One region of the Diaphorobacter sp. MNS-0 genome, then DNA from elsewhere that is predicted to be linked to it. Evidence: riboswitches for the same ligand, from Rfam matches in the RefSeq annotation. Region 1 holds a riboswitch; the other holds the start of a gene.
The links. Region 1 has a riboswitch for cobalamin ahead of K2L43_RS05620 (TonB-dependent receptor domain-containing protein). Riboswitches for the same ligand answer to the same signal wherever they lie in the genome.
Positions count from the first base shown of each region.

Region 2: another riboswitch for cobalamin. It lies ahead of bluB (5,6-dimethylbenzimidazole synthase); the one in region 1 lies ahead of K2L43_RS05620 (TonB-dependent receptor domain-containing protein).

Region 1 is NZ_CP080761.1:1,173,283-1,176,743, reverse strand. Features, by position in the region: gene K2L43_RS05625 (cobyrinate a,c-diamide synthase) at 1-223, opposite strand, end outside; gene K2L43_RS05620 (TonB-dependent receptor domain-containing protein) at 246-2,126, opposite strand; cobalamin riboswitch at 2,206-2,450, opposite strand; gene K2L43_RS05615 (hypothetical protein) at 2,485-2,724, shown strand; gene K2L43_RS05610 (cell division protein ZapA) at 2,721-3,065, shown strand.
Region 2 is NZ_CP080761.1:2,838,343-2,841,803, reverse strand. Features, by position in the region: gene K2L43_RS13560 (aminotransferase class I/II-fold pyridoxal phosphate-dependent enzyme) at 1-114, shown strand, start outside; gene K2L43_RS13555 (cobyric acid synthase) at 111-1,592, shown strand; cobalamin riboswitch at 1,623-1,815, shown strand; gene bluB (5,6-dimethylbenzimidazole synthase) at 1,860-2,621, shown strand; gene cobT (nicotinate-nucleotide--dimethylbenzimidazole phosphoribosyltransferase) at 2,726-3,461, shown strand, end outside.

The DNA of each region.
Region 1 (3,461 bases):
GCTGCGCGCAATCTGCCGCACCGGTCATCCACAGATCGAGCTGGTGCACGGGGGCGCCGCTGGCCAATTGGTGCCAGTGCGGGTCCAGGAAGTCGGGCCCACACTTGAACACCCGCACGCGCCGGCCTTGGCGTGTGTGCAGGCGCGCCAAAGCAGCGGTGACGGTGGTCTTGCCCTGCCCAGAGGCGGGCGCGGCGATGACCAGGGCGGGACAGCGGCTCATGGTGTGGCAGTCGGTGATAGCGTTACTGCGGCGCCCACTTCAGGCCCACGTAGAACGTGCGGCCGCCGGTGGCGTAGGTGCGCGCCAACTGGTAGTCCTTGTCGGCCAGGTTGTCGACGCGGGCCAGCAGCGTCACGTTGCGCGCCACGCGCTTGCTGGTGTAGAGGTTGAGCGTGGTGTAGCCGCCCAGTACGTTGGTGTTGGCCGCGTTGTCGTACCGGCGCGCGGATGCGTAGAGCTCTGCCCCCAGCGTCCAGCCTGCCACCAGGGTGTCGGCACCCAGCGTGGCGTAGCGCTTGGCACGGCGCGCCAGCAGTTTGCCGCTGTCCAGGTCACGCGGGTTCTGCCAGTCGATGGAGCCATGCACCGACACGCCCGCGATGCGGTGCGCGGCCGACAGCGTCACGCCCTTGTACTCGGCGCGGCCCACGTTCTCGTAGCAGCCGAAGCTGGAATCACAGCGGCCCGCGGCGCCGAAATTGATGAGGTTGCTGACGCGGTTGCGGTACGCCACGACACCCACGCTGCTCTCTCCTTGCGTCCACCGCGCGCCCAGCTCCACGTTGCGCCCCTTCTCGGGCTGCAGGTCGGGCGCGCCGTATTCGCTGAAGCGGTGGTAGAGCGTGGGTGCACGGAAGGACGTGCCGGCCGCTGCCGTGACGCGCCACTGCGGCGTAATGGCGTAGCCATAGGACAGGCTGCCCGTGCTTTTGCCGCCGAACTCGCTGTCGTCGTCATAGCGCAGGTTGGCCTGCAGCGTATGGGCGCCCTGGTTCAGGCCATAGCCCAGCGCGAGCGCGTTCTGTGAGCGGTCACGCTGGAGGTCGCCCACGAACTCGGTGGCGGGGTTGTGCAGTTCGTCCTCGCGGCGCTCCAGCGCGGCTGTGAACAGATGCGCGCCCAGGCGCCACTCGTTTTGCAGCAGGTAATTGTGCAGCGTGGTCTCGGTCATGTAGAAGTTGGGCCGGGTGCTGTATTCACTCTGCCCCTGCGTGACCTGCAAGCGCGTGCTGTACACGTCGCTCCACTTGGCCAGCCATGCCAGGCTGGCCGTGCGCAATTGGTGGTGATTGCGGTCGTCGGCCGTTTTGCTGCCGTCGTACTGCGAGTTGAGGTTGCTGGCCAGCAGCGTGCCCTCCAGGCGATGGGTCGTGTCGAACTGCACGCCCAGTCGGGCATTGGCAGAGGTGCGGCGGTAGCCGTCTTCGTCCGGGTTGTAGGCGGAGCCTACGCGGGCACTGAAGCCATCGGCGCGCTCATGCGACAGCCCCAGCGCATAGTCCACCTGCTCGGTGCCGCCACTCACGCCGGCCTGCACCGTCCGCGTGCCCTGGTTGCCCAGGCCCACGCCCACGTAGGGCGCCGGCGCACCCTCACCCCTTTTGGTGAAGAGCTGGATCACGCCTCCCATGGCATCCGAGCCGTACACAGCAGCCGCTGGCCCGCGCACGACCTCGATGCGGTCGATCTGCGACAACGGGATTTGCTCCCACACCACGCCGCCGGTGGATTGCGAGTCCAGGCGCACGCCGTCCAGGTACACGGCGGTAAAGCGCGACTCCGCGCCGCGCAGGTAGACGCTGCCATTGCTGCCCTGGCCGCCATTGCGCGTGATCTGCACGCCTGGCAGGCGCGAGATCACGTCAATGACGCCTACCGCGCCGCTGGCCTCGATAGTTTCACGGTCGATGACGGACACATCGGACACGATGTCGGCCAGCGGCCGGGCCACGCGGGTTGCCGTGATGACGGTTTCACGCAGTTGGGGTTCTGTGGCTGCCTGGGCCAGCAGGGTCTGGGACACGGCGGGGAAAGCGGCGGCCAGCGCCAGCGGCAGCACGGCGACGCGCGCGTGCACGGAAAGCGCACTCAAGCGCACATTGAACGGACGGGTGTTTGTCATGTGGGGCAAACAGAGAGATCGCCACGGCCGACCTCCCCGTCGGCACCTGGGCATAACGGCCCAGGTTTCACAAAAGGAAACGCGGAGCCACCTCGTTGGCCGGTATCCGGGCTGGCGGAACGCTCTGCATCGCCTTCCCAAACGCTTGTTCAAGGCGCTCAGTGGCTTGTCAATGAAGAGGGAGCCGAGGTACGGCTCATCCGCTGACCGTTGCGGGGGCAGCGCAGGCACAGGACGCACTCCATGGCGGAGGGCCCCTCCCTGCTTCCCGTTGAACTGCGGCATGTGAACCACGCCGCTAGCACCAACTGCGCAATTTTACGATGGTTCGCACGCCGATCCCTACAATCGGCAGCGTATGGCCTCCCCCTCTTCCATCGACCAGATCGCCGAGCGCGTTGAGCGGCTGCTGCTGCGCCATGCCGAGTTGCAGCGCACCAATGCCCTGTTGGCGCAACAGGTCGCGGCGCTCACCCAGGAGCGCGATTCCCTCCAATCCCGCCTGCAGGCGGCCCGTGCCCGCGTGAACGCATTGCTGGACCGCCTGCCTGCCGAGCCCGAACTCCCCGGCACTGCCGAGACGAAAGACGCGCCATGAAGCAGATCGAGGTACAGATCCTCCAGCAAAGCTATCTCCTGGCCTGCCCGGACGGCCAGGAGTCGCGCCTGCTGGAGGCGGTCGAGCGCGTGGATACCGCCATGACGCGCATCCGTGACGCGGGCAAGGTACGCGCGCGCGAGCGCATCGCCGTGCTGGCGGCCCTCAATCTGGCTTTCGAGATCGCCGACCGCGAAGCCGCCGATTTGGCAGCCGCCTCAGCCCCTGCGCGCATCGCCCCCACCCCGGTCGCGCCGCACGTGCACGACAGCGATGAGCGCGTGCAGCAGTTGCTCCTGCGCCTGGACGAGGCGCTGGGCGAGGATGGGCGCCTCCTATAACCACTACGGCGAAAGCCTGCCCCCTGGCTGCACACGGGCGGCCCACTACAATGAACATGTCTGCGGTGCTGCCGGGCTTTATATTTCCTTGAACCAATGCTCATTGAGCACGGGCTTGGTACATCGCCCGGTGAGCGTGATCATCTCGCGTCAGATGAACCCAACGCCTGGCTGCCCTCGCCCACCTGAACCCCCGGTTCAGGATGCCGGTCCGGTGGCATTCGCAGACACCTTTTCTCCGGTAATCGCTTGCGCCCTCGCTCCGGGTGAGTGCCAGCGACCTCAATACCTGCTCAGAAAATCCGGCGCTCCGCGGCCAGCGCGCGCAACCCACCCATCTGCAAGGCACAGAGCAGACCTTGGTAGTCGTCGCACCGATGCCAAATATCCTGGCGT
Region 2 (3,461 bases), 1.7 Mb from region 1:
CTGCGCGACTGCACCTCGTTTGGCCTGCCCGGGCATGTGCGCCTGGGCGTGCTGCCACCGCAGTCGCAGCGGGCGTTGGAGGTATCGTGGCGCCTCTACAAGGAATCGCAATGAACAAGACCCGACCCGGGCCGGCGCGCTGCGTCATGGTGCTGGGCACCACCAGCGGTGCGGGCAAGAGCTGGCTGGCCACCGCGCTGTGCCGCTACTACAGCAACCAGGGCCTGAAGGTGGCGCCTTTTAAGGCGCAGAACATGAGCAACAACGCGCGCGTGGTGGCTGCACCGGGCGAGCAGTTCGGCGAGATTGGCAGTGCCCAGTATTTCCAAGCGCTGGCAGCGCGGGCCGTGCCCGACGTGCGCATGAACCCGCTGTTGCTCAAGCCCGAAGCCGACACGAAGAGCCAGGTGGTGCTGCTGGGACAGGTGAGCGATGAGCTTTCGCAACTGCCATGGCGCGGCCGCAGCCAGCGTGTGTGGCCGCAGATCGCGGCGGCGCTGGACGCACTGCGGGCCGAGAACGACGTGGTGGTCATCGAAGGCGCGGGCTCGCCGGCAGAGATCAATCTGCACGCCAGCGACGTGGTCAACATGCGCGTGGCGCGCCATGCTGAGGCGCGCTGCCTGCTGGTGACGGATATCGACCGCGGCGGCGCCTTTGCCCACCTGTTTGGCACATGGGCGTTGCTGCCCGAGGAAGAACGCGCGCTCATCGCTGGCTTCGTGCTCAACAAGTTCCGGGGCGACGAGGCACTGCTGGCGCCAGCGCCGCAAATGCTGCAGGACAAGACCGGCGTGCCCGTCGTCGCCACCATTCCGATGCAGTGGAACCATGGCCTGCCCGAGGAGGACGGCGTGTTCGACATGCGCTCCACCGCCGTCGGTGCCGTGCATACGCGCATCGCCGTGGTGGCGTATCCGCGCATCAGCAATCTGGACGAATTCCAGCCGCTCAAAAATGTGCCGGGTGTGCGTCTGTCCTGGGCGCGCAGCCCCGCGGATGTGGAGGGCGCCGACTGGATCGTCCTGCCCGGCAGCAAGGCCACGGCGGCTGACCTGGCCTGGCTGCGCGCACAGGGGTTGGACGCGGCGATTGCTGCCCATGCGGCACGCGGTGGCCGTGTGCTCGGAGTCTGCGGTGGACTGCAGATGCTCGGCGAGGCGTTGATCGACACCGTGGGGGTGGACGGCAATGGCCCAGGCCTGGGCCTGCTGCCGTTGGTGACGAGCTTCGAGGCCACCAAGACCGTGCGGCCCACGCGCCAGTGCTTCGGCGCCGTACAAGGCGCCTGGCGGCATCTTGCCGGCGTGGCTGTGCAAGGCTATGAAATCCACCACGGCCAGACTGCTCAGCACCCGGCCATGGCAGCCAGCGGCGATGTGGCGCGCGAAATCATGCCCGGGTTGGCGTGGCAGAACCCCGGGGGCAATGTGCTGGGCCTGTACCTGCACGGCCTGTTCGAGGACGCAGCCGTGCTGCGGGCACTGTTCGGTGCCGATGCTCCGACACTGGATGCGGTGTTTGAGGGGCTGGCCGCCGGCATCGCACGGCACTTCGAGCCCAGGGCGTTGGATGCCCTCGCTGCGCAGTAAAGGACGATAACTGCGGTTGAATTGCGGTTGTTATCATCCCCGTCCTCAGGTGCCCGCTGCCGCAAGGCAAAGGGAGAATCGGGAAGGCGGTTGGAGTCCGCCGCGTGCCCAACGCTGTAAGGAAGATGACCCCCGCTCAATGCCACTGGCCGCCAAGGCCGGGAAGGCGCGGCGGGTCAGATGAATCCAAGCCAGAAGACCGGCCTGAACGTTCATCGCGCTGCAAGGCCAGGCAGCGTGCGACCTATTCACGCACAGGGGACTGCCATGAATACCGCGCAGGCGCAAGCCACGCAAAGCGTTCACGCCTTTACGCAAGAGGCCCGCGACGCCATTTACCGCACCATCTTTTCACGCCGTGATGTGCGCGGGCAGTTTCTGCCCACCCCGGTACCGGACGAGGTGCTCAGCCGCATCCTGACCGCGGCGCACTATGCGCCTTCCGTAGGCTTCATGCAGCCATGGAACTTCCTGTTGGTGCGATCGCAGGACACCAAGCGCCGGGTGCATGGTGCCTTCGCCAAGGCCCATGCCGAAGCGGCCGGTATGTTCGAGGGCGACAAGCGCGCGGTATACCAGCGTCTCAAGCTCGAGGGCATTCTGGAGTCGCCCATCGGCCTCTGCATCACGTGCGACCGCGAGCGCACCGGTCCGGTGGTGGTAGGGCGTACCCACATGAAAACCATGGACCTGTACAGCAGCGTCTGTGCCGTGCAAAACCTGTGGCTCGCCGCGCGCGCCGAGGGGCTTGGGGTGGGATGGGTGAGCATCTTTCACCAGGCTGACCTGCAGCAGGCGCTGGGTATTCCCAAGGGCATCACCCCCATCGCCTACCTGTGTGTCGGCTATGTCAGCCACTTCCATGCCAAGCCCGAACTGGAAACCGCTGGCTGGCTTCCGCGCCTGCCCGTGGAAGACCTGGTGTACTTCGAGCAATGGGGGCAGCGCGACGACCAGCAGCCGCTCATCGCGCATCTGCGGTGCGACCAGGCTGCGGCGCAGTGCAGTCGCCAGACCGCACCGGCATAAGCCAGCCACAACGCATGGGGCCCGCCCCGCAATACGGCCACCTCTTGATGTGCGCCCCGTGAGTCGGGGCCGCGCTGGACCTTTTTTGACAATCGAAACACGCCATGATCATCGACCTGCCTTTCATTGCTGACCTCACCGATCGGCCGTTGACCCAAGCCCTGCAGCACAAGCTGGACAACAAGACCAAACCACTGGGTGCGTTGGGGCGCCTGGAGCAACTCGCCCTCCGTCTGGGCCAGATCCAAGGTACCGAATCACCCATGCTGCAGGCGCCGCAGATGCTGGTGTGCGCGGGCGACCATGGCCTGGCGGCCAAGGGCGTATCGGCCTACCCGAGCGACGTGACCTGGCAGATGGTCGAGAACTTTCTGGCAGGCGGCGCAGCCGTGAGCGTGCTGGCGCGCCAGCACGGCCTTCAGCTCACCGTGGCCGACTGCGGCGTGGCGCGCGAAGTACCCGCGCGCGACGCCGTTCCCGATGCGCCTCGCCTGGTGCACTGCCGTGTGGCGGCGGGCACGCAGGACGCGAGCGTCGGCCCTGCGATGACCGAGGCGCAGTGCGCCCAGGCGCTGCGCAACGGCATGGATATCGTGCGCGCCATGCCCGGCAACGCGCTGCTGCTGGGCGAGATGGGCATCGGCAACACGTCCGTGGCGTCGCTGTTGTTGGCGCGTCTGGCAGGCGTGCCGCTGGCCGAGTGCACGGGTGCCGGTACGGGACTGGATGCGGCAGGCATCGCGCGCAAGCAGGCCGTGCTGGAGCAGGCGCTGGCGGCCAACGCCGGTGCTAGGCAGCCCTTGGAGGCCCTGGCCGCCCTGGGTGGTTTTGAAGTCGCCA